DNA from 4 places in the Vibrio sp. PID23_8 genome. Region 1 is predicted to be linked to each of the others. Evidence: predicted binding sites of a transcription regulator. Region 1 holds the regulator's gene; each other region holds the start of a gene.
What was found. The regulator PurR, encoded in region 1, represses purine synthesis genes. The targets are predictions, from matches to a motif close to TNANGNAAACGTTTNCNTNA.
Positions count from the first base shown of each region.

Region 1 (8,090 bases):
TTCAAATTCTGCGATGGACTCTTTTACTTCGTTGATTTGACGTACACGAGCTTGCGTCGCAGATACGCTTTCAACCAAGATATCCGTTGGCTTTACATGGCTTGGGAGACCTTGGATAACAAACGGTTTAATGTCTACTTTCTTATCACGACCCGCAACTTGCTGCAGTTTTACTGCAAACAATAGGCGTTGGTTGCGTGAGTTCACTACGTCTAGCGCCGCGTAACACGCGCCCGGTTGTAACTTACCGTATAGGCCTTTGTCGCGAGACGATTGGCTGCTGCCTGCTTCTGTGGTATTACGGAAGTGCAGTAGCGTTTGGTCAGGAATCAATGCGGTGATGAACGCCGCCATTGTGGTTGATTTACCTGCACCGTTACCACCTGATAGGGTGGTTACCAGACCATCAATGTCAAACGTACGGGCAAAGAAGCCGTTCCAGTTGACCATGGTCAGCGATTGATATTTACCGCGTTCAATCATGCTCATGCTTCACCCTCTTCTGCTGTTTCTTCTTGGGCATGGTCGTCTTGGCCTTCTTCAGACAGTAGGCTGCCTTGACTTGGTTCTTTGGTGTGCACCACGGCTTCACCGTCACGGATCAGACGCAGCTGCGCTTCACGCATATCATCGCCTACACGTACATCGGCACCAAAACGGAACACCGCTTCACTGATGCTGAACTTACCGGTTTCACCGATGTTTATGATCATGCCTAGACGACGCAGACGACGAAGTGACGTGCGTACTTTTTCAAACAGCTTTTCTTTATCAAGGTCTGAACCGGTTGCACGATTGGTCACCAACTTCATCAGCTTGTTCTCATCTGCCAGTGCAAGCAGCTCGTCGTACAGCTCTTGGTTGGTGAAGATACCTTCATGTGCTAGGCGCTCTGGGCTTAGGTAAAGGAAACACAGTACCTTACCCACCAGCATATCCAGCTCAGAAAGGACACTACGGCCAATCAGAGACGTTGAACGAGGGCGAAGGTAAAAGAAACCTTCTGGCGCTTTTACCAACTCAGTGTTGTAGCGCTGGTAGAAAGAAGAAAGCTCAAGTTCGAAATCCGACAACAACGCGTGATTGTCTAGATCTTCACTTGAGATATGACGCCCTGCTCGTAGCATGCTATCTAGCGCTGGGAACAGAGGGTTAGAAATTGCTTTTGCCAGATTCTCTGACATGTATTCATTAGTATCGGTCGATGACATTCGCTTGTACCTTTGCCCCAAATTCGTTGATTGCTTTCCAGTCTGGTTGAACGGCTTGATAGTCCGATTCCGAGTAACCCAGACGAACCGCCTGATCGACAACAATTCGTGCTAAATCAAAGTGATGAGTTCTTGGGTGTTGTGCGAGGTAGTCTCGCAAAACCACACTCAAATCGATTGGTGCGCCTTGGTCTTTATGCGCTTTCAGCATGTTACCAATACGCTCTGACAACTCATCATTGACTTGTTGAAACTCTTCGTATTCCACTTCCATCGGAACTTGGCCTGTTACCTCGTCATCACGTAGCACCAGAGCTTCATCACGAAGATCGGAAAGCCTTTCTGCATCTGCAAAAGTCAGATACCAAGGCATATCAAAGTAATCTTTTATTGATTGACGCAGACGCGAACTGAACGCACGGTTCTTATCCATATCAATCGCGGTACGGATGAACTTGTGTACGTGTCGGTCGTAACCAATCCAAAGGTCGATCGCCTGTTGGCCCCAGCTGGTGATTCGATCTAGCTTCATTTGTAGGCTAAATAGGGCCTCTTCAATAAACTCCAGCTCAGAATCACCATAGACAATTTCTTGGATGTCGAGGATCTGAGTTTGCAGTTCATCACTGGCGGCTTGCAGCGTATCTTGAAGTTCACGCAGCGTGCTGGAAGTTTCAGACAGTAGTGCTTCACAGTTGTTGATTGCTTCACGCCAGTCTTTGTTCAGCAGATCCGCAATCTGTAGCTTCACAGATTGCTGCTGTTCATCCATCACACGTTGGTTAAGATCAATTTGATCGAAAATTTCGCCTACAGAGTATTTCAATACGCCGTAGACATTTTTTTGCCAATGGCCTGGCGTACCGCCTTTCTGTGCTGCTTCAATCGCTTTCGCCATTTCATCCGCTACCATCGACAGCTGAATGGAAAGACGCAGTTTCGAGAACTCACGATGACGCACATAGTAGTCAGTGATGCCTATCGCTAATGGCGACAAGCGGTAAATACTGGCTCCGTCAGTGAGTTCACTGACGAAACGGCTAATAAGGCGCTGCTTAACCATCTCGTTGATGGCATTATTTGCACGGAAAGCCGAGGCTTCACCGGTTTCATCAAAAAGTCGAGTGACGATGGCAAATGCGTCGTGCAATTCACCTTCACCCAATTCTTCATCGAACCTTTCATTACTCAATACGGCGATGGCAATCAAAAACGCCAATCGCTCAGTGGTCAGGTTCAACGAGAAATCGTGCTGCTTTACCCAGCCAACCAACTCATCGATTGGTTGCTCTGCAGCATTGAGAGTCATCTCACTCATTGTTATTCCTGTTTATCGTTCTTCTTAGCCCACACGTGAATATAGCGGCCTAATGAGAGGTATGGCTCTTGTCGACAAAGTTGTTTTTCTAGCGCCAACACATCTTCAAACTCGTAATCGCCCATGTATTGCATATTGCCTATGTAATCACTGAATGAACGAATACCAGACTTTCCACAAATGCTAAAACCAGAGTCTTCTATCCATTGATAGACATCCTCAGGCTTTAGACCTTTCTGTGGCTGTAATTTAAATCTCTTCCGATGGGGCATGCCGTCTAATACATGTGGAATATTACCGCATACCACATTTTTATAGACTAAGCCGTGGTGGTTATAGAACATTACCGAAGCAATGCCTCCCGGTTTTACTTGTTCCAATACTGTTTCGAGAGCGGCTTTAGGATCAACCAACCACTCCATCACTGCATGGAACATAACAAGATCCACCTGCGCTTCCATATGCTCGCCAATGGACTGGACAGGTGAATGAATCAGGCGATACTGCTCAAGCAAACCATTTTTTTCAATATCCTGTTTCGCTAGTTGCAGCATTTCCGAAGATAGATCACATAAAGCAACGTGATGTCCGAGCTTAGCAAGCTTTTGCGACATTTGTGCCAACCCACCGCCTGCATCAAGTACATCAAGAGCTTGCTGGTCAGCGCCTAATTCACTTAGAATCTGTAGAAAATCTTCCCATACAATGATTTGCCGAATCTCCCCTTTATCGGAGCCGTAAATATTTTTTGCAAATTTGTGGGCGATATCGTCGAAATTGCGGTCTTCTGTCACTTCTGCTGAGTTATCATAACGGATTGTGCCGCTATTCTGGCACAAGGAAAGCAGGAATAAAGAGGGTCAACCTCATTTTTATTATCAATTGATGTTTTTTCGGACTATTTATGTATGTTTGAGCTGAAAAAAGTAGTGACCGCTCTGGTCATGCCCTTGCCCGCACTGCTACTGATAGGGTTATTAGGTCTTGCGCTTATCAGTTTTACCACCAAACGCAAAACAGGATGTTTTGTTGTTCTTCTCTCTTTTGTCGGTATTTTCCTAGCGGCCTTCCAACCACTATCAACGAAACTCTTGATGCCATTAGAGCGAGAGTATAAAGCGTTTTTACCGTCATCTGAAACCGTAGACTACGTTATGGTATTAGGTAATAACCATGTCGTCGATGATGAGATCCCACCCACTTCTCAATTAAGTCGTACCGCGCTGATGCGTTTAACTGAAGGTATCCGTATTTTGCGTATGTACCCAGGAGCAAAGCTGATTCTGTCTGGTTACGCTGGCGGGTCTGAGATAAGTCACGCCCGTATGATGGCCAACGTTGCTCTGGCACTCGGTGTGGCTAAACCTGATATCATTTTATTAGAGGACGCAAAAGACACCTGGGAAGAAGCGCGACAAGCGGCTGCGTTTGTGAAACAGAAAGAAGTGGTTTTAGTGACCTCTGCTAGCCACATGAAACGGGCTCTGTATGAGTTCAATGCGGCAGGAATCAAGCCAACCCCAGCCGCTACGAACTATCTTGCTATCGATGAAATTCATCAACCTTGGCATAAATACTCACCAAAAGCACAATACTTGGAACAAACTGAAATTTATTGGCATGAATACCTTGGTGGTTTATGGCAAAAACTGCGTGACACAGTTGGGCAAACCCCAATGGTTGCAAGCCAATAAATCGAGTAAGTAAGAATCACAAGATAGAAAAAAGGAGAGCCCATGCTCTCCTTTTTCTTTACGACTTAGCTTAGTCACCTGCAAACATGTAGCCTTCACCATGGACGGTCACAAAAATTTGTGGGTTCTTCGGATCAAACTCCATCTTAGCGCGCATACGTCGAATTAATACATCGATAGTACGATCGTTTGGCGCATCCACTCGGTGGCTGATCATATTCAAAATACGTTCTCGGCTTAATACCTGATTTGGATATGAAGACAAGGCAACCAAAAGCTCATATTCAGCTTTGGTCAGTTTCACTGGCTCACCGTTGCGACTTAGCGCACGACGCTGGATGTCAAATGTCCACTCGCCAAAACGTACAATGTGTTCTTCATTGCTTTCTTTTTCTGCTTTTTGAGAGCCATTGCGAGCAGCAGAGATGCGCCACAATAAGTTCTTAACTCGAACCAATAATTCCCTTAGTTCAAAAGGCTTTGTCACATAATCGTCTGCGCCCATTTCTAGGCCAACGATTTTGTCAATGCTATCCGTGCGTCCTGTCACTAATATGATGCCGATGTCTGACTGGCTGCGTAATTCACGCGTAAGCATAAGACCATCTTCACCGGGCAAGTTAATATCCAACATGATAAGATCAACGTCACCATCTTGAAGCACCTCGCGCATTTCTGCGCCACTTTCTGCTTCACTGACTTTGTAACCTTCATTTTGGAAATAGCCCGCAAGCTTACTGCGAGTTACAACATCATCTTCTACGACCAATACGTGATAGCTCATTTACACCACTTTCTGTCTTCTTTATATTCCAAGACGTATTCTATTCATAACTAGTAACATTTCTAGTCATAGATACATAAAAAAGCAAGATTTTGCGATTTTATTGATTCAAAGCAAGCTTATTTGTAGCCATTAACAAAAGAGCATATTCTTCCACAAGGCATCATAATTATAGTTACTGCTATTCATTTTAATTGTTTACACTTAAGGAAATATTCTCAAGTGACTTCAAGATGCCGTTTTAAGAGCATCATTCAGGAGCAAAAAATGCAAGAAGTGAAAGCTTTTAATGAAAAACGTGCCGAAATTTACTGGTGGTTTTCTAGCCTGTTCGCCAAAGAACTGACCGAAAAAGAACTAGAGACTTATCATAGTGTTGAAATTCGAAGCTTTTTAGCTGGTTTAGGTGAAAATAAATCCCTTAAACCAGCCGTAGACTCGCTTGTGGACGCTTTAAACCGCTTACAAGATCGTGAAGATGCCCAATTAGAACTTGCCGCAGACTTTTGTGAACTTTTCCTTAAAACAGAAAAACATGGCGCCCTTCCATACGCATCGATGTATATTGGTAAATCTGGACTGTTAAACGACAAGCCAGCAGAAGAAATGGAAAAACTGATGGCCGATTTTGGTGTTCAAGTGGACGTAAATCTCAAAGAGCCCGCAGACCATTTAGCCGTTGAGTTAGACTTTTTGGGTAACATGATCATCCGCTCTAACGAACTCGAGCAAGAAAAGCATATGGAAGAAGCATTCACCAAACAGAACGATTTCATTCAGCAACAGCTGTTAACTTGGTTACCGCCATTTGCTGCCAAGTGTAAACAATTCGATGAATTTGGCTTCTATGTTAGCGTTGCACAACTATTAATTGCATTTTGTAAACTGGACAGCAATTACCTTCTTGGTGAATAATTGCCGCCTATTTTGGGGAGTTCAGAGCTCCTTATTTGTTCGTTCAGTTTTAGTCTGGCGTAGAAAAGCCTTTTCATTTCGCAGTTAAAATGTGACTTGAAATACACAAAACCACAGCTGAAAACATTGCCAGCGTGCTCGCATCAGTCTAAAATGTGAACGCAAACGATTAAATATGATTTATATGTAAACCGCTGAAATATAGCGGTTTTTGTGTTTTATTAACATCATTGCTGATCCATTCCTTATTGTAACTAAAAGGAATAATACTCTCAGCAACGAATGTTGCTACAAACCTTTATTATACCGATTTCGGAACAACCACTGCCTGAACTATTGAGTACTACTTTCCTCATAACACTCGGTTTGCGCAGATACTAAGCGTAAGGTTGTATTCACTACGGTATTAAGTAGCTCGATACAGGACATCATTTATGGCCACTATAAAAGACGTTGCTCGCTTAGCCGGCGTTTCTACCACAACAGTTTCGCACGTAATTAATAAAACGCGCTTTGTTGCAGAAACAACCCAAGAAAAAGTAATGAAAGCAGTTGATGAACTAAATTACGCGCCAAGTGCTGTTGCCCGCAGCTTAAAGTGTAACTCAACCCGTACTATCGGCATGTTGGTAACACAATCAACAAACCTATTCTTCTCTGAAGTTATTGACGGTGTTGAAAGCTACTGTTACCGCCAAGGATACACACTGATCCTATGTAATACTGGTGGTATCTATGAGAAGCAACGTGACTATATTCGAATGCTGGCAGAAAAGCGTGTTGATGGCATTTTAGTGATGTGCTCGGATTTAACCGAAGAGCTACAAGAAATGCTGGATCGCCATGCTGATATACCAAAAGTTGTCATGGACTGGGGCCCAGAAAGCTCAAAGGCGGATAAGATCATCGACAACTCTGAAGAAGGTGGTTACCTAGCAACGAAGTTCCTGATTGACAATGGTCACACCGATATTGCATGCCTAAGCGGTCACTTTGATAAAGCAGCATGTAAAGAGCGTATTTCTGGTTTTCGACGTGCAATGGCTGAAGCAAAGCTACCAGTAAACGAAGAGTTAATTCTCGAAGGTAACTTCGAGTGTGATACGGCAGTACTTGCTGCAGACAACATTACGGCAATGGATAAACGCCCTACTGCGGTATTCTGTTTTAACGATACCATGGCATTAGGCTTAATGAGCCGTCTACAACAAAATGGCATAAAAATCCCTGATGATATCTCAGTGATTGGCTATGACAATATTGAGCTTGCGGAGTTCTTCTCGCCTCCTCTAACGACTATTCACCAACCAAAAAGACGTGTTGGTAAGAATGCGTTCGAGATTTTACTAGAGCGAATCAAAGACAAAGAACACGAAAAACGCATTTTTGAAATGCAGCCTGAGATTGTGGTTCGTAACACCGTTAAGAAATTGAACTAACTCCCCCTCAAGTTTATAAAGCGCTCTTCGGAGTGCTTTTTTTATTTCGTAAAATAAAATTTTTTAAGCATTTCACATTACTTATATAATCAAAAGCTAAGATAAATTGCTGTTTTAACTAACTTGTTGCCCATTTCCTACATCAAGCTTTTGTATGGCAAGTAGACATTTCAAAATATGAAATTAGACACATTAAGATGGCACCATTAGTTGAATAGAGATCACACTTTAGTGTTTGAAACGTGATGTTAATGCAATATACGAAGTATTCTCCTCTTGTCACGCACAGGGCAAACCATTCGAAAGGATGGGACGCAAAGCCTCCGGCCTTAACCACTAAATATAGTGAAAGGTAGCGGGGTTACCGATGGCAAATATGCATTAAGTGAGTTTACCCTTTAATGACATTGTGTCTGCATGCATTTGCTAATCTCTCGGACCTGATTTTTGGTGGCGTAATATTAATTACACCGAGATAACACACCATGGATAAACCGATACTCAAAGACTCAATGAAGCTGTTTGAGGCACTTGGTACGATCAAGTCGCGCTCAATGTTTGGTGGCTTCGGGCTTTTCGCTGATGAAACGATGTTTGCACTCGTTGTGAACAATCAACTTCATATTCGAGGAGACCAAAAAACTTCATCTGACTTCGAGACTCAAGGATTAAAACCGTACGTCTACAAGAAACGTGGATTCCCCGTAGTGACGAAATACTATGCTATTT
Region 1 covers NZ_LIXE01000001.1:289,252-297,341, forward strand. The annotation lists gene mukB (chromosome partition protein MukB) at 1-483, opposite strand, end outside; gene mukE (chromosome partition protein MukE) at 486-1,211, opposite strand; gene mukF (chromosome partition protein MukF) at 1,192-2,529, opposite strand; gene cmoM (tRNA uridine 5-oxyacetic acid(34) methyltransferase CmoM) at 2,532-3,323, opposite strand; gene elyC (envelope biogenesis factor ElyC) at 3,438-4,223, shown strand; gene torR (two-component system response regulator TorR) at 4,294-5,007, opposite strand; gene torD (molecular chaperone TorD) at 5,275-5,922, shown strand; gene purR (HTH-type transcriptional repressor PurR) at 6,357-7,361, shown strand; cyclic di-GMP riboswitch class I at 7,641-7,730, shown strand; gene AK966_RS01320 (TfoX/Sxy family DNA transformation protein) at 7,847-8,090, shown strand, end outside.

Region 2 (8,090 bases), 190 kb from region 1:
AGAGCACCGTTTTATGACCAATCACAGTAAGTAATCAGAGTTATCGAGTGTTATAACAAGCTAGAATGATCAGCTATTTACTGCGATTGGTATAATTACAGCGCAGACGAATTACTTCGCGTTCTCTTCTTCCATTTGAGCATTATCGACCACGTGGTTTTCACCTAGGTCGTGTGGCAATACTAGGTTAAGAATAATTGCCACGATACCACATAGACTGATGCCTTGTAGGCTGAAGTCACCGATACCAAATGCCATGCCACCGATACCGAACACAAGTGTCACTGCAACAATCACAAGGTTGCGGGACTTGTGCAGATCAACGTTGTTTTTGATCAGCGTGTTTAGACCCACGGTTGCAATAGAGCCGAACAGCAGAATCATGATGCCGCCCATTACAGGCACAGGGATCGTTTGCAGCATTGCGCCTAACTTCCCTACAAAAGCAAGCACGATTGCCGTGATCGCTGCCCACGTCATGATCGCAGGGTTGAATGCTTTGGTTAGCATTACTGCACCCGTTACTTCACTGTAAGTTGTGTTTGGTGGCGCACCAACCATAGAAGCGGCAATAGTCGCAACCCCGTCACCTGCAATTGTGCGATGCAGGCCTGGTTTCTTCAGGTAGTTTTTACCCGTTACGTTTGAGATAGCCAACATGTCGCCAACGTGCTCAACCGCTGGTGCGATAGCCACTGGGATCATGAACAAGATAGCGTTGATGTTGAACTCTGGTGCTGTGAAATTAGGCATTGCTAGCCATGCAGCTTGAGCGACAGGAGTAAAATCCACTACGCCGTACATGAGTGATACAGCGTAACCCGCTAAGATGCCGCCCACAATAGGAACCAGCTTAAGGAAGCCTTTTGCAAATACACTCAGCGTGATGGTTGTTAGGAGTGAGATGGCTGAAATCATAATGGCAGCATCACCATTCACAAGTTGAATCGCACCGTCACCAGATTTACCTACAGCCATGTTGACTGCCGTAGGCGCTAAGCCTAGGCCGATAACCATGATCACAGGGCCTACAACGACAGGTGGTAGGATTTTGTGAATAAAGCCTACACCGCGCACTTTAATCATTGCGCCAAGGCCAACGTAAACCAGACCTGCAGTCATTAAGCCGCCCATCGTCGCACCAATACCCCAAGTTTGGATACCGAACATGATTGGAGCAATAAAAGCAAAAGAAGATGCTAGAAAAATTGGAACTGAACGTTTTGTAATCAGTTGGAAAAGAAGAGTACCGACACCAGCGCCAAAAAGAGCAACGTTTGGATCAAGGCCAGTAAGAAGTGGCACTAGTACGAGAGCACCAAAAGCGACAAAGAGCATTTGAGCGCCTTGTAACGCATTATTCATAATAATTCCCTATTCAAAGATACGCAGACAAATCCGGCGAATATTAGCATTCTGCAAACGTTTGCAGTATTGCCTAGATCAAACTTTTGTATGGAGTGATAAGAAAGATGAATGTTTTGTTGCCTCAATGGGCGTCAACTTGGTCGGATCCGGATAATTCACTCCGTACTTTTCTTGCTCAGAAATTGATAGTTGCTTATCATGCGGGTTCTTGTTTAGAGGATTATGAAAACTATGCGCTATTTAGCTCTCTTACTGATAGGTTGGTTGTCCCTGCCTGCTTACGCTCTTACTCAGGTAGATGTCTACCGCGCAGAAGTCGTGATAGACAGTAATCAGAAAGATGGTGAGTCTTTAGCTCGTCAACAAGGTATGCAAGATGTAATAGTACGCGCGACAGGCACTGACGCTTCTCTTAGCAATCCAGTCATTCAGAAGGCGCTTGGTTCCAGCTCTCGCTATATTTCTCAACTTGGTTACGGTCAGGTTGACGGTCAAAACGGTCTGAAAATGCTATTTAATAGCGGGCAGATCCGTTCATTATTGACCCAAGCACAGCTGCCATTTTGGTCACCAAACCGTGCTAACATTTTGGTGTGGTTGGTCGAAGAGCAAGGCTACGATCGTGCAATTACTTGGGAGCACTCTGATTCTCAGAGTGTTGTGGCACTACGTAATGCTGCCCAAGTGCGTGGTTTACCCCTTACTATCCCAGTGGGTGACTTTGACGACGTTACGGGGGTGAATGTCTCTGATATTTGGGGTGGGTTTATTGATCCTATCCGTCAAGCGAGCGTTCGTTATCCTGCTGATGCCGTGCTAATTGTACGAGTACAAGGGGACAAGATTCGTTGGACACTTTACGATCAATCACCAGTGCAACTGTCTGAATCGCAACCCACTCCACGTAGCGGTTCTACGTCGGGCAGCGGTGCTATCGCAGCAATGGTTGGTGACATCGCAGATTACTACGCGAAGAAGAGTGCGGTGGTCGTGTCGAGCAAATCTTCAGAATCGATTGACGTGAAAGTACTTAATATTGCTTCAGCGGTGGATTTTTTCGGTTTAGAGAAAGCGTTAACTAAGCTAAATTCTGTGGCAGGCACAGAAATCAAACGTGTACAAGGTAATGAGGTGACATTGACGATCCATCTGCTTGCGTCACAACAAGCGTTTGAGCAAGAAGCATCTTCGATTTCGCAACTGATGGTATTTGAAGATCCGTTAGGTGGTTTATATGAACAGGCTGTTCCTGTTCAGCTTCCTGTCGAGTCTGTGGAGCCAATACAATTGCCAATTGAAACGTCGGCAGATAAGGTAGCGAGTGTGGTTGAACAAGGTGCGGCTGCTGAAGACGTACAACTTTCAGTACCTGCTCAACCTATCAATATTGAGTCAGTGCCAGAACAATACGATCTGATTTACCAATGGAAAGCACTTGTTCGTTCTAAAGTCACACCAGAACCAGAGTCAGAACTTGCCCCAACACTTGAGACAGATACTGTGTCAAACCTCGGTTGAGGTCTACCCTGAATAAAAAAGAGTCGCAGCGAGCGACTCTTTTTTTGTGTGGAATTTGGCTCAGGTTATAGCAATCACAGTAAATATCCTCAGCTCGGGATAATCTAAGCCACTCAGCACAGCGCTTTTAGCGCCTAACGTCGTTAAAATGACCGCAATAGGACTAGCTATTGACTTGCTATTTTGCCTCGTTATCGAGCATCTACCAAACTAGAATGAACCAATATTTATTACGATTGGCACTATTTATTAAATTTGGCCTTTTCGTCTTTTTCTACTTGAGACAGGCGTTTGAGCCTCAAACCTAACTCTTTTCCGCGTGCACGAGCAAACAGTATATTACCAACGAAGCCAAGCGACGTGAGCACGAGTTCAACCACGGCCAGCCAACGCTCACCATCATCGACGTAAAGAATGGTCAATGCATGGAGGAAGTAGAGCATTAATACAAAATTTGCCCAAGCATGGGTGTAAGGTTTACCCGCTAAAATCCCCGGAAGAGGCAGCAATAAAGGAATACACCAAGCGACGGCTAAGGTTGTGCTGCTTAAGTGCGGATGAGGAGAGAGCGCAAGTTGCCAAATGGCGACCCAAGCTAACAGCGCTAGGTTACTAACTAGAGCCATGTAGCGATAGGCTTGAGTTTGTTTACTAAGAGGTGGTTGGTCGATAGAGTCAGTCATCGATTTACTTATCCTTGATCTTACTGGCGGCCAGTCAGCTTTTGTGCTGTGGTCGCCAGTCGTTTTCCTAATTGTTGTGCAAGGCGAATCTCTTCTGCCGTCAGGCTGGGGTCTTGTCCTACGCTGCTTGCACCATAAGGTGTCCCACCGGATTGCGTTGAATGCAGATCTGGCTGTGAATAGGGAATGCCTAATACCATCATGCCGTGATGCAGCAGCGGGGTCATCATGCTTTGTTGCGTTGTTTCTTGGCCGCCGTGCATTGAGGATGATGAGGTAAACACACAAGCCGGTTTGTCGATTAGGTCACCATTTACCCACAGGGGGGTGGTTTGATCCCAAAAATGTTTTAACGGCGCCGCCATGTTGCCAAACCAAACTGGGCTACCAAGTGCAAGGCCGTCGCACTTTTTCAATTCGTCTAGAGTAACAATTGGGTCTGAAGGGGAGTGTGAGTGAGGTGACAATTCTTCAACGGTACGCAAAATAGCTTCGCAATGAGGAGTCGATTCGACTCCTCGTGCTATCTGTCTTGCCAGCTGTTTTGTTGAGCCGTGGCGGCTAAAGTACAAAATGAGGATCTGGCAATCCATTTATAGGATATCCAACACTTGCTCAGGTGGGCGGCCAATTTTTGCTTTGCCGTTAGCCACCACAACAGGACGCTCAAACAATTTTGGGTTTTGTGCCATTGCTTCGAACAGTTGCGCATCCGTTACTGACGCTTCACCAAGTGCAAGTTCTTTGTAGATGTCTTCTTTGGTACGCATCATATCGCGCACTGAAGAGAAACCGAGTTGCGCGTAAAGTACTTTTAGTTGCTCAACATTCAGCGGCGTATCAAGGTATTTAACCACTTCCGGTGTAACACCATTCTGTTCTAGTAGTTCAAGGGTTTGACGGCTCTTTGAGCAACGAGGATTGTGATAAATCACGACTGACATGGTTTTCTCCATTTCGTTATTGTAATGCCATGAATCGATCTCTTTGGATCATTAGTTGGTCGATACGAGCATCGTATCGAGCTTGTTCTAAGCTGCCCAGTTCGGCAATTTTACTTGCTTCACTATAATATTGAATTGCTTTATTCCAGTTTGCTTGCAATGCCAAAATTTCAGCACGTGCAGCTAGCTCTTCATCATTGTGTCCTAACGCTTGGTTACTTTTCGATAATAAGAACCAACCGTTAGTGTCTTCAGGGTTATCGTGGGTATAACGTTGCAGAACGCGAATAGCCTTTTCATTCTTATTGGCTTCAATGAGTGCATTCGCGTAGTTGATGGTAAGAACCGCATTTTGCGGGTTACGCTTGAGCGCTTTATTTAGCATGTCTAACGCTTTTTGTGGCTGTTTCTTCTCGATGTATAGGTCGCTCATGGCATCAAGATAGAACGGGTTGCCGGGATCGTGCTTTAGCAGTTTATTCAATATGGGTTCTGCTTGATCGAGACGTTTATTATCGAGATGAACCAGTGCGCGTCCATAGTCAAACGATGGCATGATCTCTGACGAGGCTTTTTTCTGGGTACGCTCAAACCACCCCAAAGCGGCTTGACCATCTATGTTGGCATAACGGGCAACAATGCGAGCTCGGGTTAGGTGATAATCAATCGAAGGAATGACCCGCATCGGAGGGTAAGCTTGAGCGCGCTGTCGGGTATCGGTAATCCGGTCCTCTGGCAGAGGGTGCGTCAGCAACATCGGTGGTGGTTTGCTTGCATAGCGGTATTGGTCGGCTAGGCGTCCAAAAAAGCGTGGCATGGCTTGCGCCTCAAAACCCGCTTTTGCGAGTGTTGCAATACCAAAGCGATCGGCTTCTTTTTCGTTTGAACGAGTGTAGTTAATTTGGCTCTGCATGTTGCCCGCCGTGGTGGCGGTAATGGCGGCCATGCCTGCTTGTGGTGAGGCAATGGAAAGTAACAGAGCGCCTGCCAAAGCTGCCATTGTTGCTGGAGAGCGGCGAGCCTGTTCTTCCATGCTTCGCGCTAGGTGTCTCTGTGTCACGTGTGCGATTTCGTGGGCAACCACGGAGGCGAGTTCGCTTTCAGTGCGAGCATGCAGGAATAGACCTGAGTGCAGCGCAACATAACCACCAAAGAAGGCAAATGCGTTAATATTTCTGTCACGGATCATGAAGAAATGGAATGGCGTTTTTACGTCATTCGCATTGGCGACCAAACGGTGACCGAGAGAATCAATATACGCATTGATCACTGGATCGTTAACAATAGGACTGCTGGCTCTGAGCATACGCATATAGGCATCGCCATAGAGCAACTCTTGGTCTATTGTCAAAGTGCTACCTGCAGCCGTGCCAATATCAGGAAGCTCTAGAGTATTAGCATAAGTTGTTGGGGTGCTAAGTGCAGCAGCAAGGCAGATACAAACTAGCGAGCGAGTGCGTTTTAACATACGGTGCAAAGGTTCTCCAAAATACCGAAGCACGGGGAGAAGAGAGCGCCTCTTCCTTCCATTATCATGCTTTATGATCATCCCAATGAGATGAATATGCTAGCAATAAGACCAACAATAAACGAATTGGTTTCGTAAATAGTGATACTGAAGGTTTTGAATTATGACCTGTAAAGCGTTATTTCTGTACTTAAATCGTACGAGAAACGCTAGCACCAACTCAAAAAGCCGTTACAATACCACCCTATCATAAGTGCAGAGCAATACAATGGAATCCATGTTACTTGATTTGCGCGAGCAACGCTGCCCAATGGCACTGTTACTTGCTAAACGTCACGCTGCTGATGTGTTTCAGGGAGAAACTCAGCAGTATCAACAGCTTGTTATTCAAGTCGTGGACAGCAGCTCTAAACGAGACATTGTGAAGTATTTGTCTACTCAAGGGTATATCGTAGATTGTCAATCTACATTGGAACACTTTACTCTGACTGTATTGAATAAGGAATCATCATAAGATGCTAGAGATGGTAAGTCGTTGGTATAAGCGACGCTTTTCAGACCCACACGCAGTGAGCCTCGTTGCGATCTTGCTGTTCGGCTTTATCACTATTTACTTCTTTGGCCATTTGATTGCACCATTATTGGTTGCGATCGTACTGGCGTACTTACTGGAATGGCCTGTGGCTCAAATGTTCCGTTTAGGCGTTCCTCGTACTTTCTCTGTGATTACCGTTATTCTGATTTTCATCGGCTTGATGCTGATAGCCGTGTTTGGATTAGTACCAACTATCTGGACTCAGGTGGGCAACTTAATCAACGATATTCCGAATATGTATTCAGGGTTGCAAAAATACATCGCAACCTTGCCACAGCGTTACCCTGAATTGGCGAACCTGCAGATTGTAGAAACGGTCGTTACCAATGCGAAAAACCAGGCGATAGGCTTGGGTGAAAGTGTCGTAAAAGGCTCGCTGGCATCGCTGGTGAGTTTGGCAACGCTGGCGGTTTACTTAATTCTAGTGCCTTTATTGGTATTTTTCTTACTCAAAGACAAAGAAGAAATGCTCAGTATGGCAAGCGGCATTCTGCCGAAAAACCGGAAACTAGCAAATAAAGTGTGGCACGAGATGAATGAGCAAATCTCGAATTACATTCGCGGTAAGGTGCTAGAGATTCTTATCGTTGGTGGTGTGAGTTACGTGACGTTTGCAGTGCTCGATCTGCGTTATTCAGCGTTGCTTGCCGTTGCTGTCGGTTTGTCTGTTCTTATTCCATACATTGGTGCGGCAGCGGTTACAGTACCTGTCGCGATTGTGGGTTTATTTCAATGGGGCCTATCACCACAGTTCTACTGGCTGCTGGTGGCTTACGGGATCATTCAGGCACTAGATGGTAACGTGTTGGTTCCGGTGTTGTTCTCTGAAGCGGTAAACCTTCACCCTGTGGCGATTATCGTTGCGGTATTGGTGTTTGGTGGGTTATGGGGATTTTGGGGCGTCTTTTTCGCTATCCCACTAGCAACGTTGGTGAAAGCAGTATGGAATGCACTACCTAGTTCGGAAGAGAGTAAACCGATACAAGAGTGATCTGCATAACCGCCCCAATAAAAAGCCCAGCGATTGCTGGGCTTTTTTGATGTTTGTATAAGATGATGGTTACGCGTTTTCTTTCAGGTAGCTCACAACCACGTCGTGATGGTCTTTAGTTTTGAACTTGTTGAACACGTGCTCAATTACACCTTCTTCGTTGATCAGGAAGCTGATGCGGTGAAGGCCGTCGTAGACTTTACCCATAAAATTCTTCTCGCCCCACACGCCGAATTGCTCCGCTACCGTGTGGTCTTCGTCGGAAAGTAGGGTGAAGTTAAGTTCATCACGCTCAATGAATTTACCAAGACGTTTTACTGGATCGATACTGACGCCCAATACCACAACGTTGTGGGCATCGAGTTCTGCTTTAACGTCACGAAGACCTTTTGCTTGAGTTGTACAGCCCGGCGTCATCGCTTTCGGGTAGAAGTAAAACAGGACTTTTTTACCTTTAAAATCACTGAGAGATACGGTATTGCCATCTTGGTCGAGCAAAGAGAAGGCTGGTGCTGGCGTGCCT
Region 2 covers NZ_LIXE01000001.1:483,153-491,242, reverse strand. The annotation lists gene AK966_RS02265 (uracil-xanthine permease family protein) at 112-1,365, opposite strand; gene AK966_RS02260 (DUF2066 domain-containing protein) at 1,600-2,886, shown strand; gene AK966_RS02255 (DUF2069 domain-containing protein) at 3,129-3,569, opposite strand; gene wrbA (NAD(P)H:quinone oxidoreductase) at 3,590-4,162, opposite strand; gene arsC (arsenate reductase (glutaredoxin)) at 4,163-4,513, opposite strand; gene AK966_RS02240 (M48 family metallopeptidase) at 4,530-5,981, opposite strand; gene AK966_RS02235 (sulfurtransferase TusA family protein) at 6,259-6,495, shown strand; gene AK966_RS02230 (AI-2E family transporter) at 6,497-7,567, shown strand; gene bcp (thioredoxin-dependent thiol peroxidase) at 7,637-8,090, opposite strand, start outside.
Region 2: a site for PurR is predicted at 1,415-1,434, ahead of AK966_RS02265 (uracil-xanthine permease family protein). Genes of this name have one in related genera too.

Region 3 (8,090 bases), on a different contig from region 1:
ACTGGCAGCGTCCTGAAGCCACTAAAGAAGTGATCAATGAAGATGGTTGGCTATCGACGGGTGATATCGTTAAGTTTGATGACGAAGGCTTCCTACACATTGTTGACCGTAAGAAAGACATGATTCTTGTGTCTGGCTTTAACGTGTACCCGAACGAAATCGAAGATGTGGTTGCGCTGCACGGTAAAGTATTGGAAGTTGCGGCGATTGGTCATCCACACGAAGTGTCTGGTGAATTGGTTAAGATCTACGTTGTCAAACGTGACCCTAGCCTAACCAAAGACGAGTTGATCACGCACTGTCGCCAACACCTAACGGGCTACAAGATCCCTAAATTGGTGGAATTCCGTGATGATTTGCCAAAGACCAACGTAGGTAAAATCCTTCGCCGAGTACTACGTGAAGAGAACGATGCAGAGCTCGCGAAGAAGAGCGCGTAAGTCGAATTCTTTGTGCAGCAATCATTTATTGCCAAATAGTGTTAGAATGCCAGCGTTTTGCTGGCATTTTTTATAGCGAGAAGTATGTGAATTATCAGATCATCACTAAAAACAAAGACCTAGAAGAAGTTTGTGCTCAAGCCAGAGAAGCAGACGTTGTTATGTTGGATACCGAATTTGTTCGAGTAAGGACGTACTATCCACAGCTAGGTTTGATCCAGCTTTTCGACGGCAAACAACTTTCTTTGATCGACCCAACTGAATTGACGGATATGACGTCATTCACCGAGTTATTAAAAGATACCTCTGTGTTGAAAGTGCTGCATGCTTGTGGTGAAGATTTAGAAGTATTCCAAAATGCGTTTGGCTGTACACCATTTCCCATGGTTGATACTCAGCTTATGGCGGCATTTCTTGGTCACGGCTTATCGACGGGCTTTGCCACGTTGGTGAACGAATACTTAGGCATCGAGCTCGATAAAAGTGAATCACGAACCGATTGGATGGCACGTCCACTGACTCAAAAGCAGCTAGATTATGCGGCGGCAGACGTTCATTATCTCTTACCACTTTATGAAAAGCTCTTTGATCGTGTAACAGAAGCGGGCTGGTGGGAAGCGGTACAACAAGAAAGTGACTCGCTGGTCTCTAAGCGCATTCGTGAAATCAACGAAGAAAACGCCTACCTCGATATTAAAGGTGCATGGCAGCTAAAACCATCAGAGCTTGCAGTGTTAAAACCTTTAGCGACATGGCGTTACCGTGAAGCACTTAAACGCGACTTGGCGTTGAACTTCATCTTCAAAGAAGGAGACTTGCTAACGGTAGCTCGTCTTGGGTTAACCAGCTTCAAGAAAATGGAAGCGGAGGATATTGACCCACGCGCAGTGAATCGTCATGGCGCAAGAATTGCCGCGATGGTGAAGAAGGCTAAGCAAACCCCGGCGGAAGACTACCCAGCGTCAATTGAGCGTTTGATGGATTACCCAGGTTACAAACAAATCTTCAAGAACCTGAAAGATGTGGTGAAGGTGGCTTCACAAAAGTCGGGCCTGGCGACGGAATTTTTGGCCTCGAAGAAGCAAATCAATCAGATCATCAGCTGGGTATGGAAGAAAGACCGCGATCCAGCGAGACTGCCAGATGTGATGCAAGGTTGGCGCCTTGAACTTCTCGGCGAGAAGATGAACAAGGTGCTGAAGTAAGTACAAATTAAAAAGGTTGGCAATGTTGCCAACCTTTTTTGTAACACGCATTTGTATTTTGCTTGAGGTACTCATTTTGATAAGGCTAAGCCGCCGAGTCATTCTAGCTGAAACGCAAGTACCTGGGTGAGAATAGGAATCTACTCACCGCCCGCTTTGAAGCCAAAATCCTATCTCACCAATTCGAGCACTCTGGTAATAGATTCTGAATCACGCTCGTTCCTCGCTGTCCAGAATGACGGGGAGATAGTGGGTCATTCCAGCGAACCTAAGTGAGACTAGGAATCTACTCACCGCCCGCTTTGAAGCCAAAATCCTATCTCACCAATCCGAGCACTCTGGTAATAGATTCTGAATCACGCTCGTTCCTCGCTGTCCAGAATGACGGGGAGATAGTGGGTCATTCCAACGAACCTAAGTGAGACTAGGGATCTACTCACCGCCCACTTTGAAGCCAAAATCCTATCTCACCAATCCGAGCACTCTGGTAATAGATTCTGAATCACGCTCGTTCCTCGCTGTCCAGAATGACGGGGAGATAGTGGGTCATTCCAACGAACCTAAGTGAGACTAGGGATCTACTTACCGCCCACTTTGAAGCCAAAATCCTATCTCACCAATCCGAGCACTCTGGTAATAGATTCTGAATCACGCTCGTTCCTCGCCGTCCAGAATGACGGGGAGATAGTGGGTCATTCCAGCGAACCTAAGTGAGACTAGGGATCTACTTACCGCCCGCTTTGAAGCCAAAATCCTATCTCACCAATCCGAGCACTCTGGTAATAGATTCTGAATCACGCTCTTTCCTCGCTGTCCAGAATGACGGGGAGATAGTGGGTCATTCCAGCGAACCTAAGTGAGACTAGGAATCTACTCACCGCCCACTTTGAAGCCAAAATCCTATCTCCCAATTCGAGCACTCTGGTAATAGATTCTGAATCACGCTCGTTCCTCGCTGTCCAGAATGACGGGGAGATAGTGGGTCATTCCAGCGAACCTAAGTGAGACTAGGAATCTACTCACCGCCCGCTTTGAAGCCAAAATCATATCTCCCAATTCGAGCACTCTGGTAATAGATTCTGAATCACGCTCGCTCCTCGCTGTCCAGAATGACGAAGAGGAGGGCACTCAAAGCAAAGTCGAAAAGTGGTTTATTTCTCGTCGTCTGGCAGTTTTACATTCAACTCAAGAACTGAGATATCATCGTCTTTGTGTTCAAATGTCAGATCGACCATGTTTGGATCAATCGCGACGTATTTGCTGATCACCTTCAGAATGTCCTCTTTCAATTGAGGCAGATAAGAAGGCGCAGGGTCGTTCTGGCTGCGGCGCTCAGCAACGATGATTTGCAAACGTTCTTTAGCTAAACTGGCCGATGTTTTTTTCTGAGGGCGGAAAAATTCTAATAGTGACATGTCTAGCCTCCGAACAGTCGTTTAAAGAGTCCTTTCTTCTCCTCAGTAAGGAAACGAAATTCAACCTCGCTACCAAGAAGGCGCTCTACGGTATCAGTGTACGCCATGCCTGCATCCGTATTTTCATCGAAAGTAACGGGTACGCCCTTGTTTGATGCGTTCAGTACCGCTTGGCTTTCAGGAATCACGCCTAACAAAGGAATATGAAGAATGTCTTCGACGTCTTGTACACTCAGCATTTCACCTTGGTTAACGCGAGCTGGATTATAGCGAGTCAGCAACAGGTGCTGTTTCACAGGCTCAAGGCCTTGCTCCGCGCGCAGTGACTTAGAATCCAAAATGCCCAGAATACGGTCAGAGTCACGAACAGAGGAGACTTCAGGGTTGGTCGTTACAATCGCTTCATCTGCGTAGTATAGCGCCATTAGAGCACCTTGCTCGATACCCGCTGGTGAGTCACAGATGATGAAGTCAAAGCCCATTTCACCGAGTTCAGTGAACACGCGTTGTACACCATCTTTGGTGAGTGCGTCTTTATCACGTGTTTGTGAAGCGGGAAGAATGAATAAGTTATCCGTGCGCTTATCTTTAATCAGCGCTTGGTTTAGCGTTGCTTCACCGTTGATGACATTTACAAAGTCATACACGACGCGGCGCTCACAACCCATGATCAGATCGAGGTTACGCAAACCGATATCAAAATCGATCACCGCAGTCTTATTGCCCTTAAGAGCCAGACCTGAGGCGATGGCTGCGCTTGAAGTGGTTTTACCAACGCCACCTTTACCAGACGTTACTACAATAATGCGTGCCATTTTATTTCCTTTTTAGACTAAATAGTGAGTGCTTCCAGACGTAATGATTCTTCGGCTTTACTGATCATTACTTTCTTTTGCCAATACTCACTCTCAATTTGATCGCTCAACCAGTAATCGCCAGCAATGGAAACCAGTTCAGCTTGTAAATCGTGACAAATAATATGAGCTTCTTGCTGCCCGCTCGCTCCGGCAATCGCACGTCCACGTAGGGTGCCATGAATGTGGATAGAGCCATCTGCTATCACCTCTGCACCAGCACTGACGTGCGCGAGTACCACTAAGTCGCCATCTTTAGCGTAGACTTGCTGACCCGAACGGACGGGGGTGCGAACCACTTTTGTCGGGGCGATTTTAGCTGGAGCTTGAGTCGGCGACTTGCTTGCAGACATAATCGCAAAGCCAGCTTCTGAGGCAAGATTTTGAACGCGCTTATCTTTGCAACCCGTAACCCCGACAGGAATAAACCCGGCGTCAGCAATCCCTTGTTTCAGCGCCCTGAAATCAATATCGCCTTCGACTTTTGCTATATTGATAATCAAAGGAGCGGATGCGAAGAAAGAAGGGGCTTGAGAAACCTTTTCTTGCAAAAAATCGACAGTTTTTTCGACCTCATTATCAGAAAGGTGTAAAACTGACAAAGTAAAACTGCTACCTTTAAGGTCTGGTGTATGGGTCATCGTGGACTACTTGCCTTTATTGAAAGAGCGTTGCCTTAAACTAGGTCTGTCATGTTATATTCCATCCTCTGACGCAGCAAGTTCTCAAGCGGGCAAATCCGAGATTTAATCTCAAATTTGCTATTAAGTTTGCGAGAATTTTACGTTTTCAACAAAATCCGCGCTAAAAGCGGATAAATCAGCACAAAAGGCTTGTCATGCTTTGTTCTATTTATAAAAGCGCAAAAAAAGAAGGCGCTTATCTTTATATCCCGAAAAAAGACGATTTTTCACAGGTTCCTGACACGTTAATGCAAATGTTCGGTAAGCCTATGCCAGTCATGACGATCAAACTTGATGGTCGCACTTTGGCGCAAGTTGATATCGAGAAAGTGAAGGCATCATTACAGAATGAAGGCTTCTTTTTGCAATTACCACCTCCGCCAGAAAACCTACTAGAAAAATACAAAGAACAAAAAACTCAGCAGAAAGGCGAACAGTAAGTCCGTTTTTCATCTGAGAATACTGCCTTACTCAAGGAGGGCAATATGAAAAAGATATTGGCAACGATGCTCAGTGTTGGCATATGTACTTCAGCGTTTGCAAGTAATGAGGGCTTTGAGGAGTACCTCAATAAATTGCGTACAGAAGCGCGTGCTAAAGGCATCTCTGAACAGGTGATCAGTGCCGCTTTTGCTAATGTTGAATACAAACCTCGTGCGGTTAATGCAGACCGAAATCAACCGGAAAAGAAACTGACGTTGGATGAGTACATTCCTCGGGCGGTACCGGAATGGAAGGTAAAGCAAGCGAAGCAATTGTACAAAGAGCATTACGCAGAGTTAAAGCGCATTGGTGACGAATATGGCGTGCAACCGCGCTTTATTGTCGCACTGTGGGGCGTGGAAAGTAACTTCGGTAAGTTCACCGGTAATTTCCGCGTGATCGATGCGCTATCGACCATGGCATTTGAAGGTCGTCGTGAAGAGTTCTTCCGTAAAGAAACCATGGCAGCGCTGCAAATTCTAGATGAAGGCCATATTGGGTTAGAGAGTTTCAAAGGCTCTTGGGCAGGTGCGATGGGCCAGTGTCAGTTTATGCCAAGCTCATTCCTACGCTTTGCCGCAGATGGCAATGGCGATGGTAAGAAAGACATCTGGCAATCAGAAGCGGACGTGTTTGCTTCTACCGCGAACTACCTAAGCGAATCGGGTTGGGACGACAAGTTCACGTGGGGTCGTCAGGTGAAGGTGCCACACGGTATCGACCACAATCTTGAAGGCCGCGGAGAAGAGAAAGGCAAATACCTGCAAGAGTGGAGCAAGCTTGGTATCACCAAATACGATGGCAGCCCATTACCTAAGTTGGACGAAGACATCAAAGCGTGGCTAATCATGCCCGACGATGAAAACGGTCGTACTTACTTGGTGTACAACAACTACAATGTGTTGATGAAGTGGAACCGCTCTTACTACTTCGCACTGGCGGTAAGTCACTTAGCTGACCGCATCACATTCTAAGTTGAATTTCTCAATACGGCTTCCAAGCTATTGCCACGGGCGTAATGGCGAACTTGATGAGTGCATCAATCGCTGGCGTGATTTTGAGCCTTTAACATATTAGAGCGCTGCGTTTCTGGTATCGGGAACGCTTCGCTTCGAGAGGGTAGAGGAAGACAGTTTTGGCTCAGACGCATCTTCTTGCTCCCTCAAAAACAAAAGGGTTGACGCTTCTCGTCAACCCTTTTCATTTCTTCGAATCTCGAATCTCGAATCTCGAATCTATTTCTTCGTATGGAACTGCTCGCAAGCCAGCATCGTATTCTCAATCAAGCTTGCAACGGTCATTGGACCAACACCACCTGGTACTGGAGTAATGAAGCTTGCGCTTTCACGCGCTTTATCATATTCCACGTCTCCGACTAGCTTGCCAGATTCAAGGCGGTTAATACCAACATCAACGACCACGGCGCCTTTCTTAATCCACTCACCAGGAATGAAGTTTGGTTTACCAACGGCGACCACAACCACATCGGCTTGGCGTATATGGCTTTCTAGGTCTTTGGTAAAGCGGTGACACGTTGTTGTTGTACAACCTGCAAGTAGCAACTCTAGCGTCATTGGACGGCCAACAATGTTCGATGCGCCAACCACGACCGCGTGCTTGCCACGTAACTCAATGTTGTAACGATCGAGTAGGGTAATGATGCCTTTTGGCGTACAAGAGCGCAGTTTAGGAATGCGCTGGGCTAAGCGCCCAACGTTATAAGGGTGGAAGCCATCCACGTCTTTTTCTGGGTGAATACGCTCAAGAACGTGCGTTGTATCAATACCCGCAGGAAGAGGCAACTGAACTAGAATGCCATCGATTTCTGCATCGTTGTTTAACTCGTCAATCAGAGACAACAACTCTTCTTCCGAAGTGGTCGCAGGAAGGTCAAAAGACTTAGAGATAAAGCCAACTTCTTCACACGCACGGCGCTTACTGCCAACGTAAACTTGCGAAGCAGGATCTTCACCAACAAGAACAACCGCAAGACCAGGAGCGCGAAGGCCAGCCTCAACGCGAGCTTTCACTCGTGCTGCAACTTCTGATCGAACAGTTTGGGAAATAAGAGTTCCATCTATATTTTGAGCAGTCATGACTTTCCTTTTTAAATAAGAAGGCTAATTATTTGCAGCGCATTGTCGCAGAAAATGGATTTAACATCCATAAGCAAACGTTTGCCTTGGGGTTCTTTTGAACATTTTTCGCATCATTGGCCTTTTTTTAGACATTCAGATCAGAATGTTACGAAAACCCGTTGATTTAAGCGGTTGAACTCGTATAATCCCTCCTGTAGCGCGCCCTTAGCTCAGCTGGATAGAGCACGTCCCTTCTAAGGATGTGGTCGCAGGTTCGAATCCTGCAGGGCGTGCCATTTATTTAGAAACCCCGATAGCTCAATGAGCTATCGGGGTTTTGTCGTTTTTGGTCACCATACTTTTTAGCGTAACGTTCCCTACAACTTTTGCACTACCTTCTAGTCTTTGCAATCAATAGCACTTACTATGTGTTTAGTTTAATTGCAGTCTTACCTTTATGTCCTCAACTTCTAGTTTCTATAACCAAAATGCGAGCTCATTAGCGGAGCAATACAACTCGACAACATTCGAAAAAGTGCATGCGGAATGGTCAGCCTTTTGGCCTCATTCTGGCGACCGTGTCCTAGATGTTGGGGCGGGTTCTGGCCGAGATGCTAAGTGGATGTCAGTGCAAGGCTGTGAAGTCATTGCTATTGAGCCAGCCGCGGCTTTGCTGCAGCAAGGAAAGTCTTTGACGGGAGATGCTGTTACTTGGCTAGATGATGCGTTACCAGTACTTGAGAAGACGACGAATCTGGGACTGCGTTTTGACCTGATTTTGGTTAGCGCAGTCTGGATGCATCTTGCAACCTCTCATCGTGAGCGTGCCTTTCGTAAGCTCTCCAACTTGCTAGCGCCCAACGGACGGTTGGTGATTAGTCTTCGTCATGGCGAGTTTACTGATGGGAGAAAAGCTTACCCAGTCTCCGTTC
Region 3 covers NZ_LIXE01000002.1:302,376-310,465, reverse strand. The annotation lists gene fadD (long-chain-fatty-acid--CoA ligase FadD) at 1-440, shown strand, start outside; gene rnd (ribonuclease D) at 527-1,645, shown strand; gene minE (cell division topological specificity factor MinE) at 2,797-3,060, opposite strand; gene minD (septum site-determining protein MinD) at 3,063-3,875, opposite strand; gene minC (septum site-determining protein MinC) at 3,893-4,555, opposite strand; gene AK966_RS05260 (YcgL domain-containing protein) at 4,753-5,037, shown strand; gene AK966_RS05255 (lytic transglycosylase domain-containing protein) at 5,083-6,054, shown strand; gene folD (bifunctional methylenetetrahydrofolate dehydrogenase/methenyltetrahydrofolate cyclohydrolase FolD) at 6,316-7,176, opposite strand; tRNA gene AK966_RS05245 (tRNA-Arg) at 7,378-7,454, shown strand; gene AK966_RS05240 (class I SAM-dependent methyltransferase) at 7,616-8,090, shown strand, end outside.
Region 3: a site for PurR is predicted at 7,246-7,265, ahead of folD (bifunctional methylenetetrahydrofolate dehydrogenase/methenyltetrahydrofolate cyclohydrolase FolD). Genes of this name have one in related genera too.

Region 4 (8,090 bases), on a different contig from region 1:
TCGAGGTGAAATTCCACCACTATTGCCGGAGAAAGGCGCATCGGAGATTCGTTCAGTAACCCGTGCGTTTAACCAGATGTCAAAAGGCATCCAAGAACTGGAAGAAGACCGTGCGCTATTGATGGCGGGTATCAGTCATGACTTACGGACGCCACTGACGCGTATTCGCCTCGCGACAGAAATGATGTCGCCAGAAGACAGTTATTTAGCCGAAGGCATCATCAGCGATACTGAAGAGTGTAATGAGATCATCAGCCAGTTTATGGACTACCTCAAGCCGGTAAATAAAGAATCGTTTGAGCAGGTGGACATCAATACCATCACTAGCGATGTCGCGACGTCGGAAGGGGGTTATGAAGTCGAAATCGAAACTGAGTTCAACCCAACGATGCCGACCGCCAAGGGCAGCCCAATCGCAATTAAACGCGCGGTGAGTAACCTTGTGGTCAATGCTCTGCGTTACGGTAATGGCTGGGTGAAAATCAGTACTGGCGTGACTGCGGACAAACAGCTGGTGTGGGTGTGCGTTGAAGATAATGGTCCGGGTATCGAGCAATCCCAAATTGCGCGTTTGTTTGAACCTTTCACTCGTGGCGATACGGCGCGAGGCAGTGAAGGGACGGGGTTGGGCCTAGCTATCGTGAAGCGCATCGTTAGTCAGCATTCAGGCTCGGTTGTGGTGCGTAACCGCAGCGAAGGCGGCTTAATTGCACAGATCAGTTTCCCTACCAAGTAATCTTTTCTCAAACGCTTCCAATAAAAAAGCCCAACCTATTGCTAGGCTGGGCTACCCGATAATCCTAGGCAAGGTTAGGATTTTTGTCCCTCTTGAGCAACGAGCTCATCTTCCTCTTCCAATTTCTCTGGAAGCAACAGGTTCAATACGATCGCAGTGATACCGCCAGCGGCGACACCGGTTGAAAAAATGCTCTTAATGAATTCCGGCATAAACTGAAGAATTTCCGGTTTTTGTGCGATTCCCAACCCCATTGAGAATGACAGTGCCATGATCAGGACAGCACGGCGGTCTAACTCAACACGAGAGATGATGCGTACACCTGCTGCCGCGATCGTACCGAACATCACAATCGTTGCTCCGCCAAGCACGGGTTCAGGAATCAACTGCACGAAGCTTGCGACCCCAGGGAATAGCCCGAGAATAACCAACATACCCGCAATGAAGTAACCCACATAACGGCTTGCAACGCCCGTTAGCATAATGATGCCGTTATTTTGGCTGAAGGTAGAGTTTGGGAAGCTGTTGAATACGGCTGCGATTGCTGAGTTGAGGCCATCGGATAAAACACCACCCTTAATACGTTTCATGTAGACCGGGCCTTTTACTGGCTCGCCGGACACTTCAGACGTTGCGGTGATGTCGCCAATCGCCTCTAGTGCGGTAATGAAGAAGATCAGCACTAATGGAATGAACAGTGACCAGTCGAAGCTAAGGCCGTATTGCATTGGGATCGGTAGCGCAATCAGCTCTGTTTTACCGAGCTTAGCGGTATCGACCATGCCCATAAAGTACGCCATCACATAGCCAACCAGCATCGCAATCACGATAGAAGCAACGCGTAAGTATGGGTTTTTAGAGCGGTTTAGTATCACGATCAAGCCAAGCACGGTACCGGCTAGCGCGAGTTTATCTAAGCTGCCAAATGTACCATCACTCATCGCTGCGTAGCCGCCGCCCATCGATACCAAGCCCACTTGGATTAGGGTTAGGCCGATAAGCGTTACGACGATCCCTGACACTAAGGGGGTAATAATGCGGCGTGCGTGTTCTAGAACGCGAGATAAGAACACCTCTGCAAATGAGGCGACCAAAATAGTACCGAAAATGGCCGCCATCATGGTGTTGATATCAGCCCCACCGGCTTTAAGCGACAATCCTGCACCAATAATTGGACCTAAGAAGTTAAAGCTGGTGCCTTGTACTGATAACAAGCCAGAGCCAATAGGGCCAATAGTACGAATCTGAATGAATGAAGATACCCCGGATGCAAATAAGGACATGCTGATGATGGTGTTGGTTTGGTCTGCTGGCACCCCCAATGACTGACATATGATCAGAGATGGGGTGATGACCGCGACGAACATCGCCAATAGATGCTGAAGTGCCGCAAAAAGAGTTTGAGGTAGTGGTGGACGATCGTTTAACTGATAGACCAGTTCCGAAGCTCGGTTTGAAGTTGTCATTGTTTGTCTCGCTAGTCGCAATAGTTCTTGCCCAGAGCTCGCTGAATGGGAGTGCTGGGTGGAGTTGACGTTATTGCCTGTGATTGCTGTTAATCAGTGTCAACTCAGGTTGGTTTGATGTGACAAGGCGCACATCATCAATTTTGAGCGCGATTATAGAGGGATTTATTTGAAAGGCAAACGTTTGCTTGTGTAAAAAAAGGCGATAACCGTGCAGTTATCACCTTTTGATGTTTAAGTTAGCTGATTAGTTCTTCAGATGCTTGTCGAAGAAATTGAGCACATGAGCATAGTATTTTGCTCGATGCTCATCTTTGTAAAAACCATGCCCCTCATCATCAAGCACAAAGGACTCATAAGGGTAGTTGATGTTGTCTAATGCTTTGGCCATCGCATTAAAGTGCTCAATTGGCGCGCGCTGATCTTTACCACCGTGAACCAGTAGAATCGACGCTTTCAGCTTATCGACATTGTGCGTAGGGGACATCGCTCTTAGGGTTTTAGGATCCGTACCAAGAACCTTAGTTAAAAAGCTAAGTCCCATTTTACTATCTGGGACATCTCCTTCTTTGAACATCAGTTCAAGGTCGTAGACACCTGCGCTCCCAACGGCGCATTGAAACAGTGCTGGCGCGACGGTTGCTGATTGCAAGGCGCTGTATCCACCAAAGCTACCACCAGAAATACAAATTCTGTTCTTATCTGCGATCCCTTCTCCGATGATGTACTTGGTCGCATCGATAATGTCATACTGGATGTTGGTTCCCCATTTTCTATAGCCCGCTTCTTCAAATTGTTTACCAAAGCCACCACTTCCGCGGAAGTTAACTTGTAATACCGCATAGCCATGCTTTGCAAGGAATTGGTTTTCTTCCGTAAAGCCCCACCAATCTCTTGGTCCATGCGGCCCCCCATGTGGGTTGACGATGAGTGGTAGGTTTTTGGCTTCTGAGTTCGGTGGAAGGGTGAGGTAACCTGTGATGTTCTTACCATCACGACTGGTAAATTCGATTGGCTTCACTTCTGCCATTTGTGCTGGATCTAACCATTCTCTTGCGGAGAATAGGTAGCGTATTTCTTTTGGCTGTGTTGTAAACAGGTAGTAGTCACCTGGGTTTCTATCATTAAACGCCATGATAACGTAAGCATCGCCAGCGTCGGTTTCACTGACTAATCTGACTTGGTGTCCCGGTAGGGAGGTTAATATTTGCTGTAGGTATTCACTGCGCTTGTTTTTGGGATCCACAAAGGCATAGGTTGGGTAATCACTCTCAAACTCTACCGCATAAAGCTGCTTTGAGTCAGGATCTAGCCAAAACGCTTTAGGATCGACGGCGCTATCTGATGCAACTTTGGTGCTTTCACCTGTTTTAAGGTTTAAGTGATGTACCGCTCTTGGCTCGCCACTATGGCTGACCGCTGCATAAACTGCGTCTTGATTTTCAGAAAAAGAGATAGGGTAGAATTCTTTGAAACTTTTCAATGACTTAATGTTATCTGAGATTTCCCATTGGCCGTTGACACGGTAATAAAGTTCAACCTCATCCTTGCTGTTTCGGCCAGAAACAAAGCGAACGTCGCCATCATGGTCAGTAAGAAAACGGCTAAAACCAACCGGAGAAGTGGTTATCTTAGAGCGCCGCCCATTGTATACGTTAACGCGATAAACCTCTCTAGGCGCTTCCATATTGAAGCTATATTCTCCGAAAGGTAAGGAAGAAACCAAGATATGGCGATCGTCATCAGGTAAAACATCCATGACTTCACCATAGGCTCGCACGATAGAAGAGGCGCGTACAAGTCGGCTGGATTTTGGTGGGTTGTAGCCAAAGATGTAGGCGTATTTTTTTCCGTCTACGTTAGCGGAGACTAACTCACCATAGTTCACTGGAGCTGTCGACCAACTCTTTAAATATTCTTTGGAGGCAACGACGCGCTCGTTGTTGATCCAATAGTAATCGCCCACTTGTTCATTGCCATTGAAACGTAAAACGCTGCTAGGTTGCATGGTTTTACTGTCGAGTATGACCAAAGCATCTTTACCATCGATGCTGGATTCGAACGCTAAGTGCTTTCCGTCCGGAGATATTTTGGGGTTGAAATAAGCAGAGCTTTTGGCAAACAGTTCTGCGGATTTGAGAATGGAATCCTGTCCATCTTGAGCCGCAAAGGATGCCGTGTGAGTAAAGCCAACTAGCGCTGCACTAGCGGCGAGCAAAGTACTTTTCTTCATGCATCTATCCTTGATGACATTGATTTCTTGATTGAATGTTAGGTACGAAGACCTTGAGGTAATATTTTGACTAATTTGAAGTATCTAAATTGTCGTAATTATTGAATAAAGTCGAGTGGTGTTTTATTTAATGAGAGATAGATTGGTGAAATAAATGTATATGAAACCAGTCTTACAGAATTCCATCTGTAAGACGTGTCATCCACATAAGGGTTGTTCAATAGATACGGTTTACGCTTTGGAGTAAATATCGCGCTCACCAAGCCAGCGATCGATGATGGCACTCGCATTGTCTGGGTAAGTATCATGAATATGGCGAGCAATGCGCTGAACTTCTGGAATTAAGCGCTGATCTCGCACTAAATCGGCAATTTTAAAGTCTGCCAAGCCGGTTTGCTTGGTTCCTAGTAGTTCACCCGGCCCACGAATCTCCAAGTCTTTCTGTGCAATCACAAAGCCATCGTTGCTTTCACGCAGTACGCCTAAGCGTTTCTGGGCGGTTTTCGATAGGGGAGAGTGGTAGAGGAGCACGCAGTGGCTGGCAACTGAGCCTCGCCCTACACGACCTCGTAATTGGTGCAGTTGAGCCAGGCCTAATCGCTCTGGGTTTTCGATGATCATCAAGCTAGAGTTTGGTACGTCCACGCCGACCTCAATAACGGTGGTTGCGACGAGCAGGTGCAGCTTGTTGTCTTTGAAATCTTGCATTACCGCTTGTTTCTCTGTCGGCTTCATTCGTCCGTGCACTAGACCAATTTTTACGTCGGGCAGTTTACGTTGCAGCTCTTCGGCGGTGTCGGCGGCGGCTTGAGCTTCCAGCACTTCGGATTCATCAATCAAGGTACATACCCAATACGCTTGTTTGCCTTCGTTTAAGCAGGCATTGCGCACACGTTCGACGATGTCATCACGTTTGGTGTCAGGGATCGCCACGGTTTGAATGGGTGTTCGCCCTGGTGGCAACTCATCAATCACAGAGGTTTCCAAGTCAGCGTAGGCGGTCATCGCTAACGTCCGCGGAATCGGCGTTGCTGTCATGATGAGCTGATGTGGATAAGCGCCTTGTTTCGCGCCTTTCTCGCGCAACTCCAAGCGCTGGTGGACACCAAAGCGGTGCTGTTCATCAATGATGACCAAAGCGAGATGATGGAAATCAACATGTTCTTGGAATAGGGCGTGAGTACCCACTACCATTTGTGCTTCACCACTGGCAATGCGTGCCATCTCGGCTTCTCTAGCTTTGCCTTTGAGCTTGCCCGCGAGCCAACCAACTTGAATGCCCATTGTTTTAAACCAGTTGGCGAAGTTCGTTGCGTGCTGCTCAGCAAGCAGTTCGGTCGGTGCCATCAAGGCGACTTGGTAGCCATGTTCGATGGCTCTGACGGCGGCTAAAGCGGCAACCAAAGTTTTACCTGAGCCCACATCACCTTGCACTAGGCGCATCATTGGGTGGGCTTTTTCTAAGTCGGCTTCAATTTCTTTCACCACTCGTGCTTGCGCATTGGTCGGTGAAAACGGCAGCTGTGCTAGCAAGTTCTTTTTGAGCTTATCGCAAGGAGGGAGTGGCAGCGCCACATCTTGTTGGCCTTTACTGCGTACCGCCAGCATAGAAAGGTTTTGCGCCAATAACTCTTCCATGATCAGGCGAATTTGTGCAGGGTGTTTACCTTGGTCAAATTCATCTAAGTTGATGTTTGGTGGTGGGCGATGGATGGTGTGCAGCGCTTGCGACATGGTGATTTGGTGATTGTACAAGCCAGATGGCAGCAACTCTTGTACCGCCGCTTTGTCGAGTAGAGCCAGTGCCTGCTGGGTAAGATTACGCAGGGTGATTTGACGCAGCCCATCAGTGGTTGGATAAACCGGTGTTAAGCTTTGCTCCACATCGGGCTTTTGTTCGCTAGCATAAAATTTATAGTCAGGGTGAACAATCTCTAGGCCCATACCGCCACGCTTAATCTCGCCGTAAGCATGCACTAACTTACCTTGCGAGAAGTTGTTTTTCATTGCGGCGGTGAAGTTGAAAAAACGCAGTGTGATGGTGCCATTGCCGTCACTGATTTTTACCGTCAACATTTTACGCTTGCCGAAAATGGTATCGACAGCCATGACCTTGCCTTGCACAGCAGCCCAAAGGCCAGCATGCAGCTTGACTATTGGGTAAATGCGCGTGCGGTCTTCGTACCGTAAAGGAAGGTGGAATAGCAGATCTTGAACCGTATGTAAGCCGACCTTGGCCAGTTTTTCTGCGACTTTAGCGCCAACCCCAGACAGTGAGGTTAAAGGAATAGCAGATAACAGTTGGGCAGACATAATGGGCTCAAGAAAATGGTTAACATAGCAGTATGTTAACCATGGAGCTGTGTTTTTGTACAGGAAAAAAATAGGTAAGTCTTCATGAGGAGTAGGATTTCGCTGCCCCGTCATTCCGAGGAGCCGGAGCGACATCAGGAATCTACTTGTCGCTAGTGTGCCAGCGAAGTTAACGCCAGTAACATTAGTGCACTCAGATAGTCGATCCTGAATCACGCTCCTTCGTCGCTGTTCAGGATGACAAGAGTTGATTATTTACTTTGCATCTCTTTCCACCACGCTTCATCGGCCATGATTTGGCCTTCATCATCGAGTTGTGGGTAATCAAGCCCTTTACGTTTTGCAACTTTCGCCAATACCGGATGGCCACGCTCAAATAGAATGCGGTTGATGGTCTCTTTTGGCAGTGTGCTTTCTTCTTTATCGTACATGCCTGCTGCTTGGCGTTGACGCTGCGCTTCATACAGAATCACAGCGCTGGCGACGGAGACATTCAAAGACTGCACCATACCGATCATTGGAATAATGATGTCTTGATCAGCCAGTTTTTTCGCTTGTTCTGATGCCCCTATTTTTTCGCTGCCCAATATGATTGCGGTTGGCTTGGTGTAGTCGATGTCACGAAAATCAACCGCTGTGTCTGACAGGTTGGTGACCAACACTTGCATGCCTTGCGCTTTGAGCTCGGTGATGGCCGTTTCAATCGAGCGATGCGTCTCGACCTCTACCCAGTTACGCGCACCTGCGGAAGTGTGGGTGAGTGTGCGCATTTTATCAGGCCAGATAGCATGAACTTTGTGTAATCCAGTTGCGTCGGCAGTGCGGATCACGGCAGAGACGTTATTGGGCTTGTGTACTTCTTCAAGGCAAAGAGTCAGATCGGTCTGGCGTGCGGTAAGGACTTGATGGATGCGGTTGTAACGTTCTAGATTCATAGTCAATTTGGGATATAAAAAATCGCCACCCAGTTTGAGTGGGTGGCGATAAAGGTTAGTTCTTTCTGCGTCTGACGCGTGTCGCCTGTGGCATCGCTTTGATTTTTCGCATGATACTAGCAAGATGAACACGGTCTTTGGTGGTGAGCAGTACCGTAACGGTATACAAACGTCCGTCGCGTTCCTCCGTCGAGAGACCATGGATGTTCGAGCCTGTTTTCGAAATCACATTGGTTAACTCAGCAAGGGCACCTTGGTGATTGAGCATGTCGACTTTCAGTTCAGCAATGAACTCTTTGTCGTAATCCTCAGACCAAGCGACGGCCATGTACTTGTCTGGCTCTCTTTGGTAACCACGTACGTTTGGACACGTTTCTCGGTGAACCACTAAGCCACGACCCGGTGAT
Region 4 covers NZ_LIXE01000010.1:94,338-102,427, forward strand. The annotation lists gene envZ (two-component system sensor histidine kinase EnvZ) at 1-736, shown strand, start outside; gene AK966_RS15680 (uracil-xanthine permease family protein) at 811-2,202, opposite strand; gene AK966_RS15690 (S9 family peptidase) at 2,450-4,435, opposite strand; gene recG (ATP-dependent DNA helicase RecG) at 4,667-6,748, opposite strand; gene trmH (tRNA (guanosine(18)-2'-O)-methyltransferase TrmH) at 7,000-7,683, opposite strand; gene spoT (bifunctional GTP diphosphokinase/guanosine-3',5'-bis pyrophosphate 3'-pyrophosphohydrolase) at 7,739-8,090, opposite strand, start outside.
Region 4: a site for PurR is predicted at 2,375-2,394, ahead of AK966_RS15680 (uracil-xanthine permease family protein). Genes of this name have one in related genera too.